DNA from 3 places in the Klebsiella sp. KE9456 genome. Region 1 is predicted to be linked to each of the others. Evidence: riboswitches for the same ligand, from Rfam matches in the RefSeq annotation. Region 1 holds a riboswitch; each other region holds the start of a gene.
The links. Region 1 has a riboswitch for thiamine pyrophosphate ahead of thiC (phosphomethylpyrimidine synthase ThiC). Riboswitches for the same ligand answer to the same signal wherever they lie in the genome.

Region 1 (4,165 bases):
TACATCGTCCTCCACCTCTTCGTCGCGCTTATCCTTGATACGTAACTGGATAGTGCGAACGCCTGCGCTCAGCAAGCGCTCGATCCACTCTACGCTATCAACAACCGGGTAGAGCCCTAAACGAAAAGGGACGGATGGGAAATCGGGCTGATACATTATGCTTCCTCCTTCCTGAGATAGATTTCACCGCCTTTGACGCGGAAGTTTTCTGACATATCCGCCATTCCTGCTTCGATGGTCTGTGTCGCCGCGTAGTCGCGGACTTCCTGGCTGATCTTCATTGAACAGAATTTTGGCCCGCACATGGAGCAGAAGTGCGCCACTTTACCGGACTCCTGCGGCAGCGTTTCGTCGTGGTAAGCGCGGGCGGTGAACGGGTCAAGCGCCAGGTTAAACTGGTCTTCCCAGCGGAACTCAAAGCGGGCTTTCGACATGGCGTTATCGCGGATTTGCGCGCCAGGATGGCCTTTTGCCAGGTCGGCGGCATGCGCCGCGATTTTGTAGGTGATCAGTCCCTGTTTCACATCCTCTTTGTTCGGCAGGCCGAGGTGCTCTTTTGGCGTTACGTAGCAGAGCATGGCGCAGCCAAACCAGCCAATCATTGCCGCGCCAATGCCGGAGGTGAAGTGGTCGTAGCCCGGCGCAATATCGGTGGTCAGTGGCCCTAAGGTGTAGAACGGCGCCTCAAAGCAGTGTTCCAGCTCTTCGGTCATGTTACGGCGGATCATCTGCATCGGTACGTGGCCAGGGCCTTCAATCATCACCTGCACGTCGTACTCCCAGGCAATTTTGGTCAGCTCGCCCAGCGTGTGCAGCTCGGCAAACTGCGCTTCGTCGTTCGCATCCTGAATTGATCCCGGACGCAGGCCGTCGCCCAGCGACAGCGAGACATCGTAAGCGGCGCAGATTTCGCAGATTTCGCGGAAGTGCTCGTAGAGGAAGTTTTCTTGATGGTGAGAGAGGCACCATTTCGCCATGATCGAACCGCCGCGCGAGACGATACCGGTCAGACGTTTTGCGGTCATTGGCACATAGCGCAGCAGCACACCCGCATGGATGGTGAAGTAGTCTACCCCTTGCTCGGCCTGCTCCAGCAGCGTGTCGCGGAAGGCTTCCCAGGTGAGATCTTCGGCGATCCCGTTTACTTTCTCCAGCGCCTGATAGATCGGCACGGTGCCGATCGGTACCGGGCTGTTACGCAGGATCCACTCGCGGGTTTCGTGAATATAGCGGCCGGTTGAGAGGTCCATCACCGTATCTGCGCCCCAGCGCGTTGACCACACCAGTTTTTCCACCTCTTCTTCAATGGAGGAAGTGACCGCGGAGTTGCCGATATTGGCGTTGACCTTCACCAGGAAGTTGCGTCCGATGATCATCGGTTCGGATTCCGGGTGGTTGATGTTGGCCGGGATAATCGCGCGACCGGCGGCCACTTCGTCACGAACAAATTCCGGCGTGATGTTTTCCGGCAGGCGCGCGCCAAATCCAACGCCCGGATGCTGCTGGCGTAATACATCGCCGCGAATGCGCTCACGCCCCATGTTTTCACGGATAGCGATGAACTCCATTTCCGGGGTCACAATCCCCTGACGCGCATAATGCAGTTGCGTGACGCACTTGCCCGCTTTGGCGCGCTTCGGCGTGAGCAGCCCCGTAAAACGCAGCTCGTCCAGCCCATCATCGGCCAGACGTTCTTTGGTGTACGCCGAGCTACGGTCGGTCAATTCTTCGCTGTCTGCGCGTGCCTCAATCCAGGGCTGACGCAGTTTTGCCAGCCCCTGCTGAACGTTAATGGCGACATCAGGATCGCCATAGGGGCCAGAGGTGTCATAGACCGGGATGGCTTCGTTCTCTTCGTATTGCGGATTCTCTTTGCTGCCGCCGATGAGCGTGGGACTTAGCTGGATTTCACGCATCGGAATGCGGATGTCCGGTTGTGAGCCGGTCATATAAATACGTTTTGAGTTCGGAAAGGCGGTGCCTTCCAGGGTGTCGATAAAGTGTTGGGCCTGGGCGCGTTGTTCGCGGCGAGTCAATTTTGTTGCAGACATAGCTCATTCCAAAAAGTGAAGGACGTGGCTTGTCAGACGACGGAGGAGTAATGGATGTGCGTTTGTTGCCCGTACAGGCTGACGCATAAAGCAGTTTACTCTTGTTCCCTTCGCAGGTATTAGCCTGATCAGGTTCCGCGGATCCCGAATTAACGGTCTCAGCCTGTGCTTTCGCACACGGCACTCCGACAAGATGTAACCCCGGCGACGGGGCAATGGATGTAAATTACTCGTTACTGCTTCATAACTCAAGCAGGCTTTGCAATTCCGCTTTTATCCTGGGCGTTAAGCTTCAGATGATTGCCGGAAGCCAGCAGAATGAGCCTATCTTCCAGCGTAAACCGTGCTTCCAGCGCTTCACCGATGTCGGAAAGCACCTGCTGAAACTCCGCATAATTATCGTGATCGATCGCGTTCTCCAGACTGGAGTCGTAATATTCCATGATCTGTTGAGTATTGGCTTCCAGTAATGCGTGGAGGCGCGTTGCGGCCGAACGTGGGTTTCCCTCTTCCATTTCACGAATAATGTGTTCATAAATACTGAAGTGTCCGGCGGAAAGGTAATCGACCAGACCCTGACAAAAATCATCCAGCGCTTTTTCATTCAACCGCATGTACGATTCTTTGCCAGGCTTAATGCCAACCAGATTGTAGTAAGCCACGAGCAAATGCTTACGTACCTGTAGCCAGCGATCGACCAGTTGATTGTTGCCTCCAACACGTTCCGTCAGGTTTTCCAACTGGTTTAACATGGTTGACTCCGCAAGTTTTAAAGAGAAATACGTTGCTCACCGGAATGTAAATATAATGTTAAAAGTGCCAGCAAAATAAAGGTAGTGCAATAGATATGGATCGTATTATTGAAAAATTAGATTGTGGCTGGTGGATCGTCAGCCACGAACAGAAATTATGGTTGCCCCGCGGGGAATTACCACATGGCGAAGCGGTAAATTTTAATCTTGCAGGGCAGTCCGCGTTGAGGATAGGAGAATGGCAAGGGGAGCCAGTCTGGCTGGTTTGTCAGGATCGGCGGCATGATATGGGATCGGTACGGCAGGTCATCGATCAGGATGTTGGTCTGTTTCAACTGGCGGGGCGGGGGGTACAACTGGCGGAATTTTACCGTTCGCACAAATTCTGCGGATACTGCGGTCACCCTATGCACCCGAGCAAGACCGAATGGGCGATGCTGTGCAGCCACTGCCGCGAGCGTTACTATCCGCAGATTGCTCCCTGCATTATTGTCGCCATCCGCCGGGATGATTCTATTTTACTGGCGCAGCATACCCGTCATCGCAACGGTGTGCACACGGTGCTGGCCGGGTTTGTTGAAGTGGGGGAAACTCTGGAGCAAACCGTTGCCCGCGAAGTGATGGAGGAGAGCGGCATTAAGGTGAAAAACCTGCGTTATGTCACTTCGCAGCCCTGGCCGTTCCCACAATCGCTGATGACGGCGTTTATGGCGGAGTATGACAGCGGCGAGATAGTCATCGACAAGAAAGAGCTGCTGGAAGCGGGCTGGTATCGCTATGACGATCTTCCGTTGTTGCCGCCGCCGGGCACGGTGGCACGCCGTTTGATCGAAGACACTGTGGCAATGTGTCGGGCTGAGTATGAGTGATGGTACACTGGCACCCTGACGCAATGAAGGAACTGCAAAATGACCGAACTGAAGAACGATCGTTACCTGCGCGCGCTATTGCGCCAGCCGGTTGATGTTACCCCGGTGTGGATGATGCGCCAGGCAGGCCGCTATCTGCCGGAGTACAAAGCCACCCGCGCACAAGCAGGCGATTTTATGTCGCTGTGTAAAAACGCCGAACTGGCGTGCGAAGTCACGCTACAACCGCTGCGGCGCTACCCGCTTGATGCGGCGATCCTCTTCTCGGACATTCTGACCATCCCGGATGCGATGGGGCTGGGACTCTATTTTGAGGCCGGGGAAGGCCCGCGCTTTACTTCGCCAGTCGCCAGTAAAGCGGATGTCGATAAGCTACCGATTCCTGACCCGGAAGACGAACTGGGCTATGTGATGAACGCGGTGCGTACGATCCGCCGCGCGTTGAAAGGTGACGTTCCGCTGATCGGTTTTTCCGGCAGCCCGTGGACGCTGG
Region 2 (4,165 bases), on a different contig from region 1:
AAAGGAATCCGTCATGACCATACATATTGCCAACGCGCCGTGTAGCTGGGGCGTCGATGATCCCAAAAATCCTTATCTGCCGCCTTTCAAGAAAGTGCTGCAGGAAGCCGCCACCGCGGGCTATGAAAGTATTGAATTAGGGCCCTGGAGCTATCTGCCAACCCAGGCCAGTGAACTCAGCGCAGCGCTGAATAAACAAGGGTTATCTCTGGTTGCCGGGACGATCTTTGATGATCTGGTCAGCGAAGAGAACTTCCCGAATATCGTCGAACTGACGCATAACATTTGCCGTAATTTATCGCAGGTCCCCGTTGCGGAAAAAACAGCGGGTAATCCTTTCCAGCCTCCTTACCTGGTGATCATTGATTTCGGTAATCCCCAGCGAGCGCAATATGCCGGGCGTAGCGAGCTGGCGCCGCGACTGTCTCCTGCCGACTGGCAGCAGATGATTAACCATATTGTCATCATCAGCAAACTGGCATGGCAGGAGTACGGCGTCCGTCCGGTCATTCATCCCCATGCGGGCGGCTGTATCGAATTTGCCGATGAGATTGACCTGCTGGCGACGCAAATCCCCCACGACATCGCTGGTCTGTGTCTCGATACCGGCCATCTTTATTACTCAGGAATGGATCCCGTCAGCTGGCTGGATCGTCATTTTGACCGCCTTGACTACCTGCACTTTAAAGATGTTGATCCGAACGTGTTTGAAAGCGTGATTTCCCGTGGCATCGACTTCTTCTCCGCCTGCGCTGAAGGGGTGATGTGCCCGCTTGGCAGCGGCGCAATTGATTATCCGGCGGTACATGCGTTTCTGGAAAAACGCGGCTATCAGGGCTGGATAACCATTGAGCAAGAGCGCGATCCGCGCAATGTTGAAGGCAGCTTACAGGCCGTCACGGAAAGCCTGCGCTACCTGCGTTCCGTTGGCTTTTAATCTGGAGAGAAGAGAATGATTAATGGAACAAAACCCGTAGGCAGATCGTTACGCTGGGGCATGGTTGGCGGCGGTGGAAGCAGCCAGATCGGCTATATTCACCGTTCTGCGGCGCTGCGCGACGGCGCTTTTACTCTGTTAGCGGGCGCATTTGATATTGATGCCGAGCGTGGGCGTGAATTCGGTCAGCAACTGGGCGTGGAAGCCGGACGCTGCTATGCCGATTACGAAACCCTGTTTCGTGAAGAAGCGACGCGGGAAGACGGTATCGAAGCGGTCTCCATCGCCACGCCGAACAACACCCACTACGCCATTTGCCGTGCGGCGCTGGAGGCCGGATTGCATGTGGTTTGTGAAAAACCGCTGTGCTTTACCGCCGAAGAAGCGGATGCGCTGGTAGCGCTTAGCGAAAAACAACGCAAAATCATTGGCGTGACTTACGGCTACGCCGGTCATCAGATGATTTTGCAGGCGCGACAAATGATTGAGCAGGGATTGCTGGGCGAGATCCGCATCATCAATATGCAGTTCGCACATGGTTTCCACGCGCAGCCGGTAGAGCTGGAAAACCCGAGCACGCGCTGGCGGGTGGATCCGAAATTTGTCGGGCCCAGCTATGTATTAGGTGACTTAGCCACTCACCCGCTGTTTCTGGCGGAAACCATGGCGCCAAAACTCGCCATCACGCGTCTGATGTGCTCTCGCCAGAGCTTTGTCAAAACCCGTGCGCCGCTGGAGGATAACGCCTATGTGCTGATGGAGTACGACAACGGCGCTATCGGTTCAATGTGGTGTTCAGCGGTAAACTGCGGCTCGATGCACGGTCAGAAAGTGCGTATCGTCGGTGAGAAAGCGAGCCTGGAGTGGTGGGATGAGCAACCCAATCAGCTGCGTTATGAAATTCAGGGCGAGCCGGTGCGTATTCTCGAACGCGGGATGTCCTATCTCGACCCGTTGGCTTTACAGGACGATCGCATTGGCGGCGGTCACCCCGAAGGCTTATTTGAAGCATGGTCGAATTTGTACCGCCGTTTCGCCATCGCGATGGACGCCACCGATCGTAATGACCGCGCCCTGTTGGATAATTTCTGGTATCCGGACGCCAAAGCCGGTGCGCTCGGCGTGCATTGGGTGGAAAACTGCGTACGTTCAGCGGATGACGGCGCCCGCTGGGTTGAATTTCGCTAATGATCCCCCTGTGCGTGCTCGCCCGGCAGCACTGTGCTGACCGGGCCTGGCGCAGCCGGTTCATTCACGGGCTTTACCGGGCCTGAAAAAAGGTGACAACGTCACCTAATCTTGTCACATCACAGGATTGTAATCAAAAAGCGAATATCGTATAACAAGGGCCAACCGAGGGGTGTCCTGTAAGGACTGAGATGGCGCGAGCCGAACCCTTTGAACCTGATCTGGGTCATGCCAGCGAAGGGACGGGTCGGCATTTTCGCCAGTTTTGCGCCACTGCCTGTTCACACTTCTGACAGCACGCCCGGATCTCCCCGTTATCAGGAGGTCCAGTGATTCTTCCCGCGTTCACCCAGGGTATTTATGGTCGTCTGCGTCAGCAGGCCAACGCTGACTGGCAGCACTATGTCGCTCACCCCTTTCTCCGGCAACTCGCTGCAGGCACCCTGCCCGAAATCGCTTTTCGCCGTTACCTGACTCAGGATTATCTGTTTCTGATCCACTTTGCCCGGAGCTATGCGCTGCTGGTGAGTAAACTGCAGACGTTGCCAGAAATGCGCGCCGCCGCCGCGTCGATGAACGCCATTCTTGACGAGCTCCCGCTACATGTAGACTACTGCACAGGATGGGGTCTGGATGAGGCGACAATGGCGGCCACACCTGAAGCCGTGGAAACCGTCAACTACACCCGTTACGTACTGGATATCGGTCACGCCGGCGATACGCTGGATCTGTTGACGGCGCTGATGCCTTGCGTTGCCGGATACGCCGAAATCGGCCTCGGCTTACTGCACGATCCCGCCACTAACCTCACCACCAACCCCTATGCGTCCTGGATCCGTAACTATGGCGATGAGGGCTATCTGCGCGGGGTTAATTCGGCTATTAATCTGCTGGAAACCGTGTGGCAACAACGTGGCGGCGAAGCCCGATTTGCTGAACTCAGCCGCATCTTCACCACCGCCACGCGGCTGGAGGCCAGCTTCTGGCAAATGGGACTCAATGCCGTCACGGAGTGCGCAACGTGATAGCGCCGGGTATCGAGGTGCGCAACCTCAGCTTACGTTTTCACGCCCGGCAGATCTTCGACAACCTCTCATTTGATATTCCTGGCGGTCAGTGGGTGTCTCTGCTGGGGGCCAGCGGCGTGGGGAAAACCAGCCTGCTGCGCATTATCGCCGGACTGGAGCAGGCGACGGCGGGTCATGTTCGCGCCAGCGATGGCCAGCCGATGGCAAAACGTCTGGCCTGGATGGGGCAAAAGGATCTGCTCTATCCCTGGCTAAGCGTGCGTGACAATGTCTCCCTCGGCGCGCGTCTTCGCGGCGAACCCATTGATGACACGCGCGTCACCACGCTGTTAAGGCGGGTGGGTCTCGAACACTGCGCCAGCGACCGGCCATCCTCTCTGTCGGGGGGAATGCGCCAGCGGGCGGCCCTGGCGCGCACCCTCTATGAAGATCGCCCCATTGTATTGATGGACGAGCCCTTTTCAGCGCTCGATACCCTTACCCGCACGCGAATTCAAACCCTGGCCGCCGAATTGTTAGTGAACCGTACCGTGATGCTTATCACCCACGATCCGATGGAAGCCTGCCGACTCAGCCATCGCCTGCTGGTACTCTCGCCCGCTGCCGGAGGAATTGACGATACGCACCGCTTATCCGGCATGCCGCCCCGAGCCTGTGACGATCCGCAGGTATTAACCAGCCAGGCGGAGCTGCTGCAACAGCTAATAAGGGCCAACGGATGAACGCTAAACTGTTGCGCGGCGGCGTGGTGTTCTGCGGCCTGCTGTTGCTCTGGTGGCTGGCGAGCCGTAGCGGAATTCCGGCCTTTTTGCTTCCTTCACCATCAGCGGTGGCCAGCGCGTTGTGGTTCAACCGGGGTTACCTGGGCTGGCATACGCTGATCACCCTGAGCGAGATCCTCTGCGGTCTCACGGCTGGCGTGCTGCTCGGCGTCGCGCTGGCGCTATGTATGATCGTCTCGCCGCGTATTCAACGTTGGCTAATGCCGCTGGTGCTGACCAGTCAGGCGATC
Region 3 (4,165 bases), on a different contig from region 1:
TAAGGCGCGTAAAGCCGTGCAAATCCAGCGACTGGCAAAGCGCGCCATAGCGGGTGCTGATATCGCGCATAGGATTTTCCAGCACCTTTAGCGCATAGGGAATCGCCATCAGCGCATTGGTGAAAATCACGATACCGTCGGCGGATTCCGGTAGCCCTGTGCTGTTATTGAGCAGCAGGAAGAATCCGGTGGCCAGTACGATGCCCGGCATGGCGAGGATCAGCATGCCGCTGAGTTCGAGCGCCTGTCCGGCCAACGGGCGATTACGGGCGCGAAGTTCGCGACTGCTCCACAGCAGCATCATGGTCAGCATCACGCTTAACAGCCCGGCGGCAAGGGCGATACGCAGTGAGGTCCCTAGCGCCTGCCATAGCGCAGGCTGTTGCAGGACGCTAAACAGATTGTTATTCAGACCGTCGTATATCACCGCCAGTAGCGGAGGCAGCAACAGTAAAAGCGCGATGACAATGAGCGCAATGTCGCTCAGTCGACTGAACAAACGGTCGTCAGGATCGCGCCAGCCGTGGATGTTGCTGACCCCGATGGCGAGGGCTTTGCTCAGGCGCTGGCTGAGTAATACCAGCCCGAGGCAGCAGACCATCTGGATCAGCGCCAGCATCGCCGCGCGCGCCGGGTCATAGTCGAAATTGAGCGCCTGGTAGATCGCCAGTTCGATCGTGGTCGCGCGCGGGCCGCCGCCCAGCGACAGCACGGTCGCAAAGCTGGCGAAACAGAGCATAAAGATCAGCGCCGCGACAGGCAGAATTTGCCGACGCAGCCATGGCCATTCAACCAGCCGGAAGAAGGCGTAGCCGCGCATTCCTAGCTGGGCGGCGATTTGCCGCTGTTCGCCGGGGATATTTTCCAGCGTTTGTAGCAGCAGGCGCGTGGCCATTGGCATATTGAAGAACACATGCGCCAGCAGGATCCCTTGTAATCCGTAGGGTGAAAACGTCCACTGCCAGCCGAACACGGTAAACAATTCAGCCAGCCAGCCCTGGCGACCGTAAACGCTAAGAATGCCGAATACCGCCACCAGCACCGGCAAGATTAAGGTCATCGCGCACAAGCGCAGCAGCAGCGTGCGCCCGGGGAAGCGCCGACGGTAGAGCGCGCGGGCGAGAAAAATCGCTGGTATCACGGAAAGCAGCGCGGAAAGAAACGCCTGCCAGAAAGAAAAGCGCACCACATGCCAGAGATAGCTATCGCTAACCATCGATCCCCAGACCGCTTCCGGCGCGCTGAACCACAGCGCCAGAAAAGCAGCCAGCGCGACGGCGACCAGTAAGGTCGCCGCCGTCAGGCCGGGCAGCAGCCAGCCGAAAGTTAGCGGCTGACGGCGCGTTGCCATGCGCTGATCCAGTTCTGGCGCTCAGCCGCCACCTGTTGCGGCGTAAATTCAAGGGTGGTTTGCGGTTTGATCAGCCCGTCAAAACCTGCGGGAAGCGCAACCTGGGTAACCGGATACATCCAGTTGCCGGTGGGGATCGTGTTCTGGAAGCCGGGAGAAAGCATAAATTTGAGGAATTTCTCTGCCAGCTCCGGTTGTTTGCTGGCCGCGGTGCGGGCGGCAACTTCGACCTGCAAATAGTGGCCTTCCGCGAAGTTGGCCGCCGCGTAGTTATCTTTTTTCTCTTCGATAATGTGATAAGCCGGGGAGGTGGTGTAGCTGAGCACCAGGTCGCTTTCGCCCTTGAGGAACAGGCCGTAGGCTTCGCTCCAGCCTTTGGTGACGGTGACGGTTTTCGCCGCCAGTTTCTGCCAGGCTTCCGGCGCGTTATCGCCGTAGACTTTTTGCATCCACAGCAGCAGGCCGAGGCCCGGCGTGCTGGTGCGCGGATCCTCATAAATGACCCGCCATTTCTGCTTGCCCTCAACCAGTTCTTTCAGGCTTTTCGGCGGATTTTTGAGCTTGTTTTTATCGTAAACAAAGGCGAAATAGCCGTAATCGAAGGGAACGAAGGTATCGTTGCGCCAGCCGCCGGGTATGCTGACCGCGCGGGTAGATACGCCGCTTTTGGCGAACAGCCTGCTCTGGGCCGCGGCTTCCAGCAGGTTGTTATCCAGTCCAAGCACCACATCGGCTTTGCTGTTTTTGCCTTCCATTCGCAGACGATTGAGCAGCGAGACGCCATCTTCCAGCGCCACGAACTTCAGTTCGCAGTCGCAGTCCGCTTCAAAGGCTTTTTTGACCGCCGGGCCTGGCCCCCAGTCGGCGGCGAAGGAGTCGTAGGTATAAACGGTCAGGGTGGGTTTGGCAAAAACCGGCGCGGCGACCAGCGCCAGCAGGGGAAGTAATTTTTTTAACACTTTGCACCTCAGAAGAAGGGGGGGCAAAGGATTTTGAGTGGGCCTCAAATCCCTTCGCCGGCGTTATCCGGATCAGGTTCGACGGGTATTTTCTCAGCCCATACGCTTTATCTTTCTGGTTGCTTCCGGGCTAACCGCGCGTCGATGCAACTCGAATGATATTGTGTATGTTTATTAGCACCCCGTTGAGAACGGCAGTTAGTGTAATGATTTTATCTGCTAACGAAAAGCGTTACGGCTCCGGCGGCGCAAACCAGGCTGACTTAAAGTCAAACCAGCCAAGGGTGTTCATTCGCACGCCGCGCATACTGCGTTGCCCCTGGATCATCAGCCAGTGGTGAATGAGCGGCACGATAGTTTGCGTGGTGAGCAACTGCTGGCTCCAGGCCGCCGGATTAAGCTCTCCCGCGCGCCAGCGGCCGGCATCGCGCTCCCAGTCAATGGGAATACATTTGCGAATCAGCGGGACTTCATACAGCCAGGCAAACAGGGAAAAATCGATCGGCAGCGTAAAGTTGGCGCTGTTGAGCCACACGTCACTCACTACCTCTCCGCGATGCCACTCTTCGTATTCCAGTTCCTGAATCTCCAGCTTCACCTGATGTTCGGCCAGCAGCGTCGCCATGATCTTGCCCATGACGCGATGTTCGACGTGCTCCTGATAGTAGGTCAGCCTGACCGTTTCCAGACCTGGCGGTTTTTCACAGGCATGGCTGCGCGCATGATGCCAGCGGGGCAGCAGGCCATAGGCTGGAAACCAGTTGCCCTGGTAGTGTTCACCAGCGTGATAGAGCAGGTTAGCGGGCTGGAACAGATAACTTAACCACTGGCGTACCGCCGTATTACCGCCGAGCGGGCTGCGGGAGTCGAACAGCAGGTAATAGCAGCCTTCTTCAAGGCGGCTTTCTACCGCTTTTTCACTCTCCGTACTTCCCTGAAGCGTTAACCCGCCGTTGGACTCTTCACCAATTTCCGGCAGTACCCAGACGTTGACTTCATCAATTAGCGCCCGGTAGCCGAAATAGTCGTCGAAAGCGTGAATTTTAAGTTGATTCTGGTTATTACGCACAACCGAGTAAGGGCCGGTGCCAATGGGCGTGCTGGCGAATTTTTCCATCGACCGCCACTCCTGGGGCAGGATCATCGCCTGAACCTGGCTGAGTAACCACGGTAGCCAGCGGTCGGGCTGACTAAGATGAATATCCAGGGTCCATGCGGTGGGGGAGTCGATACGCTCAATATGGGAGAAGAGCGGCAGCGTGTTGCTACGCTGTAAGGAAGAGATGACATCCGCCATCTCCAGTTCCCGACCATGATGAAAATGTATGCCCGGACGAAGAAAAAAACGCCAGTGAGTGGCGGTGATCTGCTGCCAATGGTGAGCAATATCCGCTTCCAGTTCCCCATTTTCCTCATTTACTCGCGTCAGCGCGCTAAAAATCTGCCGCACGATGTGCGTTTCTGAGCGGCGCAGCGCGCTGCCTGGCAGCAGATTTTTCATCGGTCGATAGTAGAGCACGCGCAGAATATGCCGACCCTGGCGGAAGCTGCGGCCAAGATGGGAGATCAGCATCTGTCGGACGGCGGCTTTATCACCGACTAACTGTACCAGCTGATCGATCCTGTCCTGTTCCAGCAGATCTTCCGCTCTTTGCTGCTGCAGGGCCAGACCGGTATAGAGAAAAGCCAGTCGGGAACGCTTACCGCGTCCGGCTTCCGCCTGCCAGGTCAGCCAGCCACGCTCTTCCATCATATTCAGTAAGGTGCGCATATGGCGGCGCGAGCAGCTCAGCATATCTGCCAGTTCATTAAGCGTCGTCTCCTGCGACTTACCGTCGCAGCACTGCCATAAGCG

Region 2: linked by a shared signal. The riboswitch ahead of ABK821_RS05375 (TenA family protein) and the one ahead of thiC (phosphomethylpyrimidine synthase ThiC) in region 1 are both predicted to bind thiamine pyrophosphate.
Region 3: linked by a shared signal. The riboswitch ahead of thiB (thiamine ABC transporter substrate binding subunit) and the one ahead of thiC (phosphomethylpyrimidine synthase ThiC) in region 1 are both predicted to bind thiamine pyrophosphate.

Annotation. Positions count from the first base shown of each region.
Region 1 is NZ_JBDYQK010000035.1:19,908-24,072, forward strand. It holds gene thiE (thiamine phosphate synthase) at 1-156, opposite strand, end outside; gene thiC (phosphomethylpyrimidine synthase ThiC) at 156-2,051, opposite strand; TPP riboswitch at 2,140-2,249, opposite strand; gene rsd (sigma D regulator) at 2,300-2,803, opposite strand; gene nudC (NAD(+) diphosphatase) at 2,899-3,672, shown strand; gene hemE (uroporphyrinogen decarboxylase) at 3,712-4,165, shown strand, end outside.
Region 2 is NZ_JBDYQK010000004.1:73,424-77,588, forward strand. It holds gene ABK821_RS05365 (TIM barrel protein) at 14-937, shown strand; gene ABK821_RS05370 (Gfo/Idh/MocA family protein) at 953-2,125, shown strand; TPP riboswitch at 2,284-2,385, shown strand; gene ABK821_RS05375 (TenA family protein) at 2,455-3,150, shown strand; gene ABK821_RS05380 (ABC transporter ATP-binding protein) at 3,147-3,875, shown strand; gene ABK821_RS05385 (ABC transporter permease) at 3,872-4,165, shown strand, end outside.
Region 3 is NZ_JBDYQK010000002.1:178,351-182,515, forward strand. It holds gene thiP (thiamine/thiamine pyrophosphate ABC transporter permease ThiP) at 1-1,351, opposite strand, end outside; gene thiB (thiamine ABC transporter substrate binding subunit) at 1,327-2,310, opposite strand; TPP riboswitch at 2,342-2,505, opposite strand; gene sgrR (HTH-type transcriptional regulator SgrR) at 2,543-4,165, opposite strand, start outside.